One region of the Staphylococcus hsinchuensis genome, then DNA from elsewhere that is predicted to be linked to it. Evidence: predicted binding sites of a transcription regulator. Region 1 holds the regulator's gene; each other region holds the start of a gene.
What was found. Region 1 encodes Rex, which represses fermentation and respiration genes when NADH is low (regulators of the CRP and FNR family bind a similar motif). Its sites were predicted from a motif close to TTGTGAAATATTTCACAA; they were not measured.
Positions count from the first base shown of each region.

Region 2: a site for Rex is predicted at 2,952-2,969, ahead of qoxA (cytochrome aa3 quinol oxidase subunit II). Genes of this name have one in related genera too.
Region 3: a site for Rex is predicted at 1,735-1,752, ahead of QQM35_RS09945 (L-lactate dehydrogenase). Genes of this name have one in related genera too.

Region 1 covers NZ_CP128355.1:2,176,988-2,181,641, forward strand. The annotation lists gene QQM35_RS10915 (YeeE/YedE family protein) at 1-679, opposite strand, end outside; gene QQM35_RS10920 (redox-sensing transcriptional repressor Rex) at 934-1,557, opposite strand; gene QQM35_RS10925 (ABC-F family ATP-binding cassette domain-containing protein) at 1,724-3,658, shown strand; gene QQM35_RS10930 (VOC family protein) at 4,028-4,450, opposite strand; gene tsaD (tRNA (adenosine(37)-N6)-threonylcarbamoyltransferase complex transferase subunit TsaD) at 4,642-4,654, opposite strand, start outside.
Region 2 covers NZ_CP128355.1:1,324,909-1,329,562, reverse strand. The annotation lists gene QQM35_RS06685 (DUF3139 domain-containing protein) at 1-91, shown strand, start outside; gene QQM35_RS06680 (DUF3139 domain-containing protein) at 272-670, opposite strand; gene QQM35_RS06675 (globin domain-containing protein) at 1,174-2,319, opposite strand; gene QQM35_RS06670 (immunoglobulin-like domain-containing protein) at 2,564-2,881, shown strand; gene qoxA (cytochrome aa3 quinol oxidase subunit II) at 3,137-4,258, shown strand; gene qoxB (cytochrome aa3 quinol oxidase subunit I) at 4,258-4,654, shown strand, end outside.
Region 3 covers NZ_CP128355.1:2,009,945-2,014,598, reverse strand. The annotation lists gene QQM35_RS09955 (proline dehydrogenase family protein) at 1-386, opposite strand, end outside; gene QQM35_RS09950 (alpha/beta fold hydrolase) at 650-1,474, shown strand; gene QQM35_RS09945 (L-lactate dehydrogenase) at 1,790-2,746, shown strand; gene QQM35_RS09940 (transcriptional regulator, SarA/Rot family) at 2,886-3,287, shown strand; gene QQM35_RS09935 (tRNA (mnm(5)s(2)U34)-methyltransferase) at 3,596-4,156, opposite strand; gene QQM35_RS09930 (TIGR01212 family radical SAM protein) at 4,153-4,654, opposite strand, start outside.

The DNA.
Region 1 (4,654 bases):
GCATACGTCCTGTAGATTCACTCATAGGCCAAGCGAGTAAGGCTATTAATCCGACTGCAATAGCAGCTATAAAAGGATGATATCTTTTTTCAAATAACGCATGTCTTAAACCAGAATATTTCTGTTTTAATTTAGGGATGGCTATTTGGGGTTTAAGTTTTCGCAATGTTTTTATTACGAGGAAACCAGTGATAATCGTCAATAAAGCAACCCATACCCACATTGGAATACCTGTCGTTTGTGCCATACTCGTGTTGACGTTGGTCGGTTTATTCACTTTATTCATCACGGGTAATAAAATCCCAAATTTCGTTACAGCTGAAGTGAAACCATATGCAATTAAAGCGACCCAACTACCAATGAGTCCTTCTCCTGCTCTATACCATGTCCCAGTGGCACAACCTCCAGCTAAAATAATTCCAACACCAAAAATAAATGAACCAATCACAGTTCCTATGATTGGGTATGTTGATTCTGGTATTTTCACAAGACCAAATGAAGATAAAATAACTAACCCAATACTTTGTACAGTTATTGCTATAAGCAATGCATAAAACATCTTATTGCTTTTTTGCACATACATATCTCTAAATCCGCCTGCTAAGCAAAATCTTGTTCTTTGCATGACGAACCCTAACAGCAAGCCCACAATTAGACCACTGAATATCATCCATAACATGTTATGACCTCATTTCCGATTAACTTAATATGATTAATAATATATTAATTTATGTTCATTTTCAACCACATCAGTTTAATCATTACAGTGTGAGTTCCATTAAATTAGTATATTCATAAAAATTTCAATCTGTATGTTGTTATTGGAAATAGAAGATTAGAGCGCTTTTCTAAAAATACAAAAACGCACTATAAATATGTTGCATACAAATGCAAATTTCATATTTATAGCACGTTTCACTATAGAAAAATAAATTATTTATTATTGTAATTTTTCATAAAAAATAATAATGATTGTAGCTCAATCCCCAAATCAATGTGCTGAACTTGAACATCCTCTGGAGTCGTCACGCGTCTTGGTGTAAAATTCAATATACCTTTCACACCTAAATCCACTAAATTGTCGACTACCTTTTGAGCTGCGTCTTCAGTAGTTGTTAAAATTACAACGTCAATATTTCCTTGCATCAAAATATCAGATATTTGATCATAAGATTTCACAACGACATTACCAATTTGAGTCCCAATAATATTTTCCCGTATATCAAATGCTTCCGTTATCGTCATATCATCGTGTATAGAAAAGTTATACGTTAATAATGCTTTCCCTAAATTCCCTACGCCTACTAGAGCTATTTTAATTTCTTCATCGTCACTGATTTCATGTTTAAAGAAATGCAATAAACTATCAATATTATAACCATAGCCCTTTTTACCTAATTCTCCAAAATATGAAAAATCACGTCGAATCGTAGCAGAATCAATATTTAAACCTTCACTAATCGTTTTAGAATTAACTCTATCAATACCTTTTTCCTTTAAGGTATGCACGAATCTATAATACAACGGTAAGCGCTTTAATGTAGCACGAGGAATCATATCGCCCTGATTAGCCAAAGTACTGTCCCCTTATTATTTTTCTTGTCTTAAACTATCTCACAATACTTGATTATTATACATGACTACAATATAAAAATAAACAATCATAGTTTTAACCGTGCCCTGAATACTGTAAAATAAAAGATAATAGAGAGGTGCGATTCAAATGATATTATTACAACTCAACAACATCACAAAGTCATTTGACGGTGAAGATATATTCAATGATGTGGATTTAGAAGTGAAAACTGGCGAACGCATTGGTATTGTTGGTCGAAATGGTGCAGGAAAGTCCACACTAATGAAGATTATTGCCGGTGTTGAAAGTTATGACGAAGGTACTATATCCAAAACTAAAAACTTAAAGCTCGGTTATCTCACCCAACAAATGACTTTAAATACGAATCATACGGTAATAGAAGAAATGTCTAAACCGTTTAATCATTTAAAGCAAATTGAAGATGAAATGCAAAAAGAAACAGATTGGCTTGCACAACATGCTGAAGATTTCGAAAGTGAATCTTATAAATCACATTTAGATCGTTACGAAACATTGTCCAATCAGTTCGAACAACAAGAAGGCTATCAATATGAAAGTAAAATCAAAACCGTACTCTTTGGCCTTAACTTTAAAAAAGCGGATTTTAACCGCCCTATTAATGACTTTAGCGGAGGCCAAAAAACCCGACTATCTTTAGCCCAAATGTTACTTAATGAACCTGATTTATTACTACTTGACGAGCCTACCAACCATCTAGATATGGAAACGACTCAATGGTTAGAAGGTTACCTCAATTACTTTAAAGGCGCTATCATTATAATCAGTCACGATCGTTATTTCTTAGATAAAATTGTCAATCAAATTTATGATGTAGCTCTAGGCGATGTTCAACATTACTTAGGTAATTATAGTCAATTTATTAAACAGCGTGATCAATATTATAAAAAACGAATGCAAGAATATGAAAGTCAACAAGCAGAAATTAAACGCTTAGAAACGTTTGTAGATAAAAATATTGCACGTGCTTCAACTTCTGGTATGGCGAAAAGCCGCCGTAAAATGTTAGAAAAAATTAAACGCATGGATAAACCGATGATTGATGCTAAAAGTGCAAACATCCAATTTGATTTTGATAGAAATACCGGAAATGATGTATATCATATTAAAAATTTACAAATTGGCTATGATGCACCCATTACGAGTGGAATTAATTTAGAAATTACTAAAGGTGATCACATCGCAGTCATCGGACCAAACGGCATTGGAAAGTCCACATTAATTAAAACAATTGCTGGCAAATTAAATAAACTTGATGGAGAAATTGTAACGGGTGCGAATTTAAAAGTAGGCTACTACGATCAGAAACAAGCTGAATTTAAATCTTCTAAAACAATTCTAGATTACATATGGGACCAATACCCTATGATGAATGAAAAGGATGTACGTGCAATATTAGGCCGCTTCTTATTTGTTCAAGAAGATGTAAAGAAGATTATCAACGATTTATCTGGTGGCGAAAAGGCACGTCTACAACTCGCGTTACTCATGCTAGAACGCAATAATGTACTCATTTTAGACGAACCTACAAACCATCTCGATATTGACTCTAAAGAAATGTTAGAGCAAGCGTTAGCACAATTCGAAGGTACATTACTGTTCGTATCACACGATCGTTATTTTATTAATCAATTAGCTAATAAAGTATTTAGCCTGGATCATGATGGTGGCACAATCTATCTCGGTGACTATCAATATTACACTGAAAAACTAGAAGAACAGCAAGCCATTCAAGCTAAAGCGGAACAAGAGACCCAGGCGGAATCAAACACTAAAAATCAAAGTAATACTTACAAATCACAAAAACAACAACGTAAAGAACAACGCCAAATCGAACGTAAAATAGAACAATGTGAAGAACAAATTCAAACGTACGAACAACAAATTAGTGAATTAAATGAAGCTTTAACGCAACCAGAAGTGTATTCAGATCCACAAAAAGCGAATGAAATGACTCAAGAAAAAAATGATGCCGAACAAAAACTAGAACAAACAATGACAGAGTGGGCAGAATTACAAGAATCATTAACATCAGCTCAATAATTGTAAAGGTGCAAAAGGAGAATTTCTCACTTTTGCACCTTTTTATTTTACATTTTACAATAACTTTTATTCACAATGTATTTCCTATAATGATAGCTATCCACAAAGTTATCCTAGTTATCCACAGGTAAAAAGTAACTTTTGCTGTTGCTAATTTTCAGATATCTACCATTGTCCACATGGATACACAGTAATTATCCACAAGTTATACACTTTTTGTTGATAAGTACGCATGTTCCCTCTTGACTTTTAAACTAATATATAATTATTGAGATAATATTGCTTTACAATATTTAAATATGCACAAAAAAAGACTTTAGAAACGTCATCAATGTTTCTAAAGCCCTGTAATAATTAGTTATGTTTTTATTATTCAGCGTTAACCATCCAAGTTACACCATATGGGTCATTAAACATACCATAGAACTCTGACCATTCAGTTTTACCTAATGGCATTGTTACTTCACAACCACCAGCAACTGCTCTATTGAAAAATTCTTCAGCACGTTCTTTATCGGCAGTATTTGAAGCGTCAAAAGTAAATGCAACAATAGCCCCAGTATTATCTATGCTCTTATTCTTCCATGTGTCACTGCAGTAAAAAGTTTCACCTAAAATTTCGAATGAAGCATGCATCGTAAAGTCTTTGTCAATTTGGTAATCGTCAGGCATATCGTCGAACATTTTGTCGTCGCCACCAAGGCGATTGATATTTGTTGCACCTAAATGTTTTTCATAAAAATTTAACGCTGATAAACTATTTTGAAAGTTGAAGTATTGAATTGATTTCATAGTTGAAACCTCCTATGTTTATAAATGATTTGTCATGAGTCAATTTTTTAATAATCCTCTATTACTTATACCCATATTATTATTTATTAAAATATCAATGATAAAATTATGATGTTGTTGATGAGCAAAATAAAAGTCTTATTTATCGACTCATTTGGTTTCACTTATAAAGTCAACTCGCTATCGCATTATTACATTGTAAAT
Region 2 (4,654 bases), 850 kb from region 1:
TGTTACTGATATGACTGAATTAGAAAAAAAGGAATCTTACTATAAATATATTTTAGAGGAAGAACCCTATGTGTCTAAGAACAAATCGTAAAATGTTTTCAAGATTAATGAAACGAGTATAAAACCTAGCTTTCTATAATAAGAATTATGTTATCGTATATCGTTATTACAGATTATATTTTTATAAATTTATAAAAATATAAATTATTACATAATCAAATTAGTAATAAATATAAAACAGACTAGCAAAAATTTGCTAGTCTCTTTCCATTTATTTCAAATCATATTTTTCATCAAAGTGATGTCTCTTTTTATATTTTTCACGCTTTTTCTTATTATTCCAATATTTATTATATTTATCTTTTAAATTTGCATCACCAGTTATTTTACCATTATCATCAACATCATATTGATATGTATTATAAGGTTCATCTTTATAAGTGACTTCTAAATAGTTATATCCAGTATTTAACGTGAAAGTGGGCTCTTCTGTTTTGATTCTCTTTTCCCACCCTTTTTTCTTAAGTACACGATGAACTTTCTCTTTGATTTTAGCTTCTTCATGTTTTTGATAATTTAAATACATATGTTTTCCTGCATAGATAATTACGACTAAAGCAATAATTAAAATAATGACGACAATTGAAATAATTTTAAATATTTTTTTCATATTAAGCTCCTAAAGTAAATTTTTATTCTTGTTAATATTTTGTAAAAAATAAATATTATTCTACCTTTTTATGATATGTTTTTAAATGTAATAAAGTCAAATCAATCGAAGAAATTAATGAAAAAGTTAGTTAAGAACTTATTATGTGGCACTGTTTTAACTACAGTAAGTGTCAATGCACAAGATGATAGCTCAAATAACTTGAGTCGTTGAAAGAATTGCAAGAAGAAGGTGGTGTTTCTAAATCAATTGAGGTTAAAAATTCCAATGCATATTATATACAACGTCACTACCTATAACAAAACATTATATTAATATTAATAAACGCCTAAACCTTTATTTCACAAGGTTTGGGCGCTTTCGGTCATATGTTGTTTTTACATCTGTAATAAATAGTTGATGTAAATCGTTTTCATTTGTACATGTTTTGTATCTTTATTTAATTTGTGGGGTTTAAGTTTTACTCGTACCTCCCCCAGTTTTTTAATATCTTTTATAGTTATTTATGCTTGTATGCTTAATTTAGGTATAAATGATTCGAAATGAATTTTCGAAGGCGCGATGCCCATAGCTTTCAATGTTTCAATCATAGATTGTAAAAATGATTGGCCACCGCACACATAAATTTCAGTTTCATCATTAATATAATTTTTTAAATAGCTTTCATCAATATAGCCATTTTTACGTTTATCATATATTACATAGCTACTATTATTTCCAGATTCTGCAATTTCAGTTAATGTTTCTTCAAAAGGAACATCATTTATATCAGAAGTGTTTTGAATAAAATTAACTTCATTTTCCCCTTTCGAAAGTTGTTTGAACATTGGAATTAATGGCGTTACACCTATACCAGAACCAATAAATAGTTGTGGATGCGTTTCATTTTGAATAGAAAAAGCGCCTACAGGTGCAGATAATTGAATTTGATCACCGACTTTGTATTCATCATGTAAAACGGTAGAAACTTCACCTTCATGTTCTGTTGACGTATCTCGCTTTACTGCGAAAGTTAATGTATCATTATTTCCTTCAATAATAGAATAGTGTCGTTTTGCACGGTATGGTAGATGTTCACTTTCTATATCAACTGTAATAAATTGACCTGGTGTAAAATGACTGAAATCGAACTGTTCTGATTTTACTGTGAATGATTTAATATCTGTTGAAACTTGTTCAATTTGTAAAATTTCGAATAATTCGAATCCTTCCCAAGCCATTTGTTCATATATTTGTTGTTCTACTTTAATAAAGACATCAGCGATTTCTTGGTAAGCTTTTCCCCACGTTACGACGATTTCATCCTCGCTATCTAAATCTAATACTTCTTGTATAGCTTCTAACAAATGCTTTCCTACAATGTCATATCCAGCTGGTGGTACTTGTAATGCACAATGTTTATACGCTATTTCTTCTACAACAGGTAATATACGCGTTAGATCTTCAATATTCATTGCTGCTGCGAGAACGCTTTGTGCTAATGCAGTTGATTGTAAACCTTTTTTCTGATTCGTTTGATTAAACATATTTTTTAGTTCAGGATGCTGATTAAACATGCTTTTATAAAAATAAGAAGTGATTGCTACGCCCTTTTCTTGTAAAACTGGTACTGTTTGTTGAATAATATTTTTTTCATTTTCATTTAACATTTTAAGCTACTCCCTTATTCAAAATATATATCCTTCAATAATTATTATAATACAAAACATCGTTCAAAATAGTTTTATGTGATAATATTCATAAATATGTCACTTTACTTAATTTTAACTCAAATTTTTATACTAGTTAAAATTCGATGGTTATATTGGTACTATAGTATGATGTTAAATATATTCATTTATCGTATATTGATATTAAATCAACTAATGGTTTTTCAAAGCGGAGGTTAACTTTATGAATAAATTAATACAATCATTATCAGCAATTGGCGTTTCAGCTACATTAGTAACCCCTAACCTAAGTGCTGAAGCTACTGACAATACAATTCCCCAACTCAAAGGCACAAAAGACACAGTTATTGAAAAAGGAGAATATTACAATCTACTTAAAGGCGTAAGCGCTTATGACAAAGAAGATGGTGATTTAACTCACAAAATTACTGTTGATAGTGACATTAATACAGATAAAGTTGGTAAATACAAAGTCGTTTATAAAGTTGAAGATTCTGATGGTGCAGTCAATGAGTCAACGCATTATGTAGAAGTAAAATAACATTACATAAAATATTACAATTAATGTTAAATCGTTCTATATAATAGTTATATTTTATGACTGAATAGAAATATGGCACTTTTCACAAAATGTACACATAATTTTAACAAATCCCAAAATGCCCGACAGATCTTGATTCTGTTGGGTTTTTTAATTTTTTTAAATAATTTTTTTGTGATAAGCACTTGTAAATATCGCGTAATATCTTAAAATTGATGATAAGCCCTACAATTGTAGTATTAGGAGGTCAATAAAGTGTCAAAATTTAAGTCTTTGCTTCTACTATTAGGGTCACTTATGTTACTAAGTGGTTGTTCTAATGTAGAAGTTTTAAACCCAAAAGGGCCAATGGCAAGCGATTCTAGATTCTTGATTATCTATTCAATTATCTTCATGCTTGTTATCATTGCCGCGGTGCTTATAATGTTCGCGCTATTCCTATGGAAATATAGAATAGGAAACACCAAAGAATCTGGTAAAATGCACCACAATTCCTTAATGGAACTTATCTGGTTTATTATTCCAGTCATCATCGTAATTGCTTTAGCTATTCCAACAGTTAAATCACTTTACGAATATGACAAACCAGTTAAGAAAAAGGATGACCCGCTTGTTGTTTATGCTACAAGTGCTGGTTTTAAATGGTTCTTCAGTTATCCTGAACAAAAGGTAGAAACGATTAACCATTTAACAATTCCTAAGGATCGTCCTGTTGTCTTCAAACTCCAATCAATGGATACGATGACAAGTTTCTGGATTCCTCAACTAGGTGGTCAAAAATACGCTATGACAGGTATGACAATGGATTGGACCTTAACAGCTAGTGAAGAAGGTAAATTCAGAGGACGAAACTCAAACTTCAACGGTGAAGGTTTCGCCCGTCAAACTTTCGATGTTAACTCAGTCAGTCAAAAAGATTTTGATAAATGGGTGAAAAAAGCTCAATCTAAGAAAAAATTAAAACAAGATACATTTGATAAGCAACTTTTACCTACGACTGAAAACAAAAAATTAACATTCAGTGGTACGCATATGGCGTTTGTCGATCCTGCAGCTGATCCAGAATATTTATTCTATGCATACGATCGTTATAACTATGTTCAAAAAGATCCAAACTTTAATTCTGAAAAACAAATTAAAGAAGATGTATTAGATAAACCTGATCAACCTGCACGTAAGCCTAAGATCACAAACCCTAACTATAAACGTCATGGCATGACACCTACGATTCTGAAAAATGACGAACCATATGACAGTGAATTCAAAGAAAAAGAATCACATAATATGGATGAAATGGAAAAACTCTCTGAAGGTGCTAAAGACAAAGAAGCATCTAAAATTGAGAAAAAAGACCAAGAAAATGGAGGTGGACATTAATGAACTTTCCATGGGATCAATTGATCGTTCATGGTAACTGGATGATTACAATGGCACAGATTGGTGCCCCATTCTTTATCATTGGACTCATTGCCGTTATTACGTACTTTAAATTATGGAAATATCTTTACAAGGAATGGTTCACGTCTGTCGACCATAAGAAAATTGGTGCGATGTACTTAATCTGTGCTGTACTGATGTTTGTCAGAGGTGGTATTGATGCATTATTACTACGTGCTCAATTAACGATTCCAGATAATAAATTCTTAGAATCTAACCACTATAATGAAATTTTCAGTACGCATGGTGTTATCATGATCATCTTCATGGCAATGCCTTTCGTATTCGGTTTATGGAATGTCGTAGTACCATTACAAATTGGTGCACGCGACGTAG
Region 3 (4,654 bases), 170 kb from region 1:
ATATGCATATTATTAAATTCGTTTGCTTTTAATAAAATCTCTCGTAGGTTTTGGTAGGCAAGTTCAAGGTCAAATTCAGAACCAAGTTGGCTTAATTTAATTGACATATGACCATCAAGATTGTGATTATACATCGCATACATAACTTCGAGAATTTGGTCTTTAGCTTTAATTGCTTCTCCTGTAGTCAAAACAAATTCGCCTAGGCAATCAACAGTAACAGTTATCCCCTTATTGTTTAAACGTTCTGTAGTCTCTATCAAAGACTCAATCGTGTTACCTGCAACAACTTTCTTTGCTCCTAGTAAAGGACCAATTTCCTTAGCTGTTTCATTTAAAATTGTACTATTCGATAAACCTATGAAAAAATCTTTCACAATTGGCATATAAAATTCCTCCCATTCCTGCTACTACTCTATATTATCATATAGTGTAGCATGAATCTAAATGTAATGAAATCGTTCTCATAAAAATATATTACGTAATTTTTTACAAAATACACAATAACACTCTTTTCACAATAATAACAATATTTTTTAAATTCAGAACAAATTAGATTAAAAATTACCATGCTTTAAATGGAAATCGGTTGATATGATTTGATACAATAAAGACATTGAAAAATTTACAAAAAGGGGACCAAAGGATTATGTGGAAATGGGAAACTGAAAAAGAAGCCAAAGGTGTTGTGGTTATTGCACATAACATGCTTGAACATACAGGTCGATATGCGTATGTGATCACAATGCTACGTCGAAATGGCTACCACGTTATCATGGGTGATTTACCAGGACAAGGGCAAACACCACGTTCAGATAAAGGATTAATTAGAGATTTCGATGAATATCATGAACATTTTTTAGAGTGGATTAAAATTGCGAACGAATATAAAATCCCAACATACGTCTTAGGTGTAGGTTTAGGTGGCTTAATTATACTTAACTTATTAGAAAAAGTTGATGTTCCCATCGAAGGAGTTGTGTTAATTTCTCCTCTCTTAGAATTTAAAAAAGGTTATAAAACGAGAAAAGATAAAATTATCGCTAATGCAGGCAAAATGACAAAAAACAAACGCTTTAAAGTAGGCGTTTCAATCGATGAACTCACACGTAACGAAGAAGTGTTAGAAGAAACTTATGAAGATGAATTAATGTTACAGAAAGCTACATATCATTGGTATAAACAATTAACCGAAACAATGCGAGATACCGTATCACATTTAACAGATATTAATCCGATTCCGTTATTACTCATGTACGGAACGGAAGATAAAATTGCGGATACTGAAGTAATGAAATTAGTTAAAGATAAAGTAGATACAGATGAGCTTTACTTTAAAGTATGGAAAGGTTTATATCACGAAGTACATAACGAACCTGAACGTGATGATGTCATGAGATACGTACTTGCATTTTTAAATAACAGTGCAAGTCATAATGGTTTTATTATCGATGATGAAAATCAACCAAATTAATATATCAAAGCACATATATAGCAAACCAACTACCGAAATAAGGTAGTTGGTTTTTTTATATTACGAAAAAACCATTTTCAATTGACAATACTATTGATTAATTTCATTGATGAACGAATATCGCGTTATATATTCAAAAGCAAAAGGGTTCCTCGCAACTCAATAGCGTTAAATTACATTCGTAAAAAATAATCATAAAAATTCACGTGAAAATACTATAAATAATATTGCGAAAACTTAAATGATTTGGTATATTTTAATTGTGAAATAAATCACAATATCATATTGAGTGAACCAGATAAGGAGCGTAATATTATGAGTAAAATTAATGGTAATAAAGTCGTACTGATTGGTGATGGGGCAGTTGGGTCTAGTTATGCGTTCGCGCTCGTAGCACAAGGCGTTGCGGATGAACTTGTCATTATTGATTTGGCAGAAGATAAAGTTAAAGGAGATGTTATGGATCTTAACCACGGTGCACCTTATGGGGAATCACCGATTGTTGTTAAGGCAGGCAGTTATCCAGATTGTTCGGATGCCGACATTGTAGTAATAACTGCGGGTGCAGCACAAAAGCCAGGTGAAACTAGATTAGATCTTATAGAAAAAAACACGAAGATATTTAAATCAATCGTAACAGAAGTGATGGAATCAGATTTTGATGGAATCTTCTTAGTTGCTACCAATCCTGTCGATATTTTAACTTATGTTACTCAAAAGGTTTCTGGTTTACCTAAATCCCGTGTCATTGGTTCAGGTACAATTTTAGATACCGCACGGTTCAAATATGAATTATCTCAAGAATTTGGCGTTTCACCAACGAGTGTACATGGACAAATTATTGGAGAACATGGTGATTCGGAATTGGCGGTTTGGTCTCAAACGAACATTGCGGGTCAACCATTATATGATTTATTGAAGAACAATCCAGAAAGACAACATAGAATAGAGGAAATATTTGTTAATACACGAGATGCAGCTTATGAAATCATACAAGCTAAAGGTGCGACATATTATGGGATAGCAATGGGTTTATTACACATCACAAAAGCGATTTTGAAAAATCAAAACGTGGTTCTTACTGTTTCTAGTTATTTAGATGGCGAATATGGAAATGAAGACATTTATATTGGGGTGCCTACTTTAGTGAATAGACAAGGTGCTGTTAAAGTTTTTGAAACATCTTTAAGTAATGAAGAACGACAATTATTTAATAATTCGGCAAATTTATTAAGGGAAATGCAAAATAAAATCAAACATATTATTGCATAATTGTAATTTTAACCTTAAACTATTTGTATAATTCATATTATTTTAAATACTTTGACAATTTATGTAGTACATCATTTATGGGAATGGCTAAGCAATATGAATTTACATGTTAATATTAATTGCAATTGGGGGAAGATTTATGGGAAAGAAACTCAGAGATGATATTGAAGGTGTATTGAAACTTGAGATGATAATGAGTGACATTGATAGCGTGTTTAATAGGGTTATCAGTGACTACAATATGTCGAAAGAAGAAGTGCTTATTCTTTTAACTTTATGGAAAGAAGGTTCTATGACGTTGAAAGAGATGGATAGTTTTGTTCCAGTAAAATCGTATAAGAGAACAAGAACTTACAATAATCTTGTGGAAAAAGACTGGGTTATTAAAGAAAGACCACAAGATGACGAAAGAACAGTAATTATTCATTTCAATGAAGATCTTAAAGAAAAGAGAGAAGCACTTTTAAATCAGTTTAAAACTGAAATTAAAAACAAATCAACTAACCTTCAAAACAATATCAATCTTATCTTAGGTTTATAACAGAATATGAGTTCACGTTATCTCAGTACACAATAAAAACGGGAGAGTGACAGAAATCGAATTTTTAATAAAGATTTCGTAGTCCATCCCCGGCAAGGATGACTAGGATTGAAAAAAGCTTGATATAAGCGTATTTTCAATTCAGACATCTACTGCCAAATTGACAAAGAGTCTGAGACACCTATTTTTGTCTCAGACTCGTCTAATCAATTTGATAATAATAGAAAAATCGATGATTTTTACATTTTCACAGTAAAAATCATCGATTTTATTTTAGTCTGAAAGACTAATGTCCCAGACTCTTCTTTTTAACGTTTTTCAATTGCACAAATAAAAGGTGGATCGTTTTGTTGATTAATAAATTGATAACGTAAAATATGTGCTTTTTTCTGATCGATTGTTTGTAAATAATTGAGTACACGTTCACATTCAATCTTGCCTTCTGGGTGGCCTGGGTAAATGACTAGTACAATAATACCTTCAGGTGCCAACATTTCAAAAATTGAATTAATCGCATCGATTGTACTTTCTGGTGTAGTTACTATTGATTTATCACCTTTCGGTAAATAGCCTAAATTGAATATTGCAGCATCAATTTTTCCATGTTCGTGTGGCGGAATATAATCTTTCACTTGTGCATGGCTATCTTTAAAAACGGCGACATGACTAAAACCATGTGTTCTTTCTTTAGTATGTTCAATAGCTGTATCTTGGATATCAAAAGCGTATACTTTACCATTCCCAACCGTTTCAGCTAAAAATAATGTGTCGTGGCCATTTCCGCAAGTGGCATCAATGACGATACTCTCTGAGGTGGTATGTTGCGATAATAAAGTTCTAGCGAAAGGTAAGATGCGTTCTAATTTCATTGTTGGACTGCACCTTTATAGTGTTTACCTTGATAAGATGCTCTGCGTGCTAATTCATCATCTATCTCATTTAAAACTTCCCATTTATTGACACTCCACATTGGTCCTACCATTAAATCAATAGGGCCATCACCCGTGATTCGATGCACAATCATTTCTGGTGGTATGACTTCTAATTGATCACAAACGAGATTAGTGTATTGTTCTTGAGACATAAATTCTAACATCCCTTTATCATATTGCTTAACCATTGGTGTGCCTTTTAATAAATGTAGTAAGTGAATCTTAATTCCTTGAACATCCATTTGGGCAACTTCTCTTGCAGTTTCCATCATCATTTCATAATCTTCGCCAGGTAAACCATTAATAATGTGTGTACAAACATTGATATTATGTTTGCGTAATTTAGCAACACCATCATAGTATGTTTGCATGTCGTGTGCACGATTGATTAAATCTGAAGTTTCTTGATGAATTGTTTGAAGACCTAATTCTACC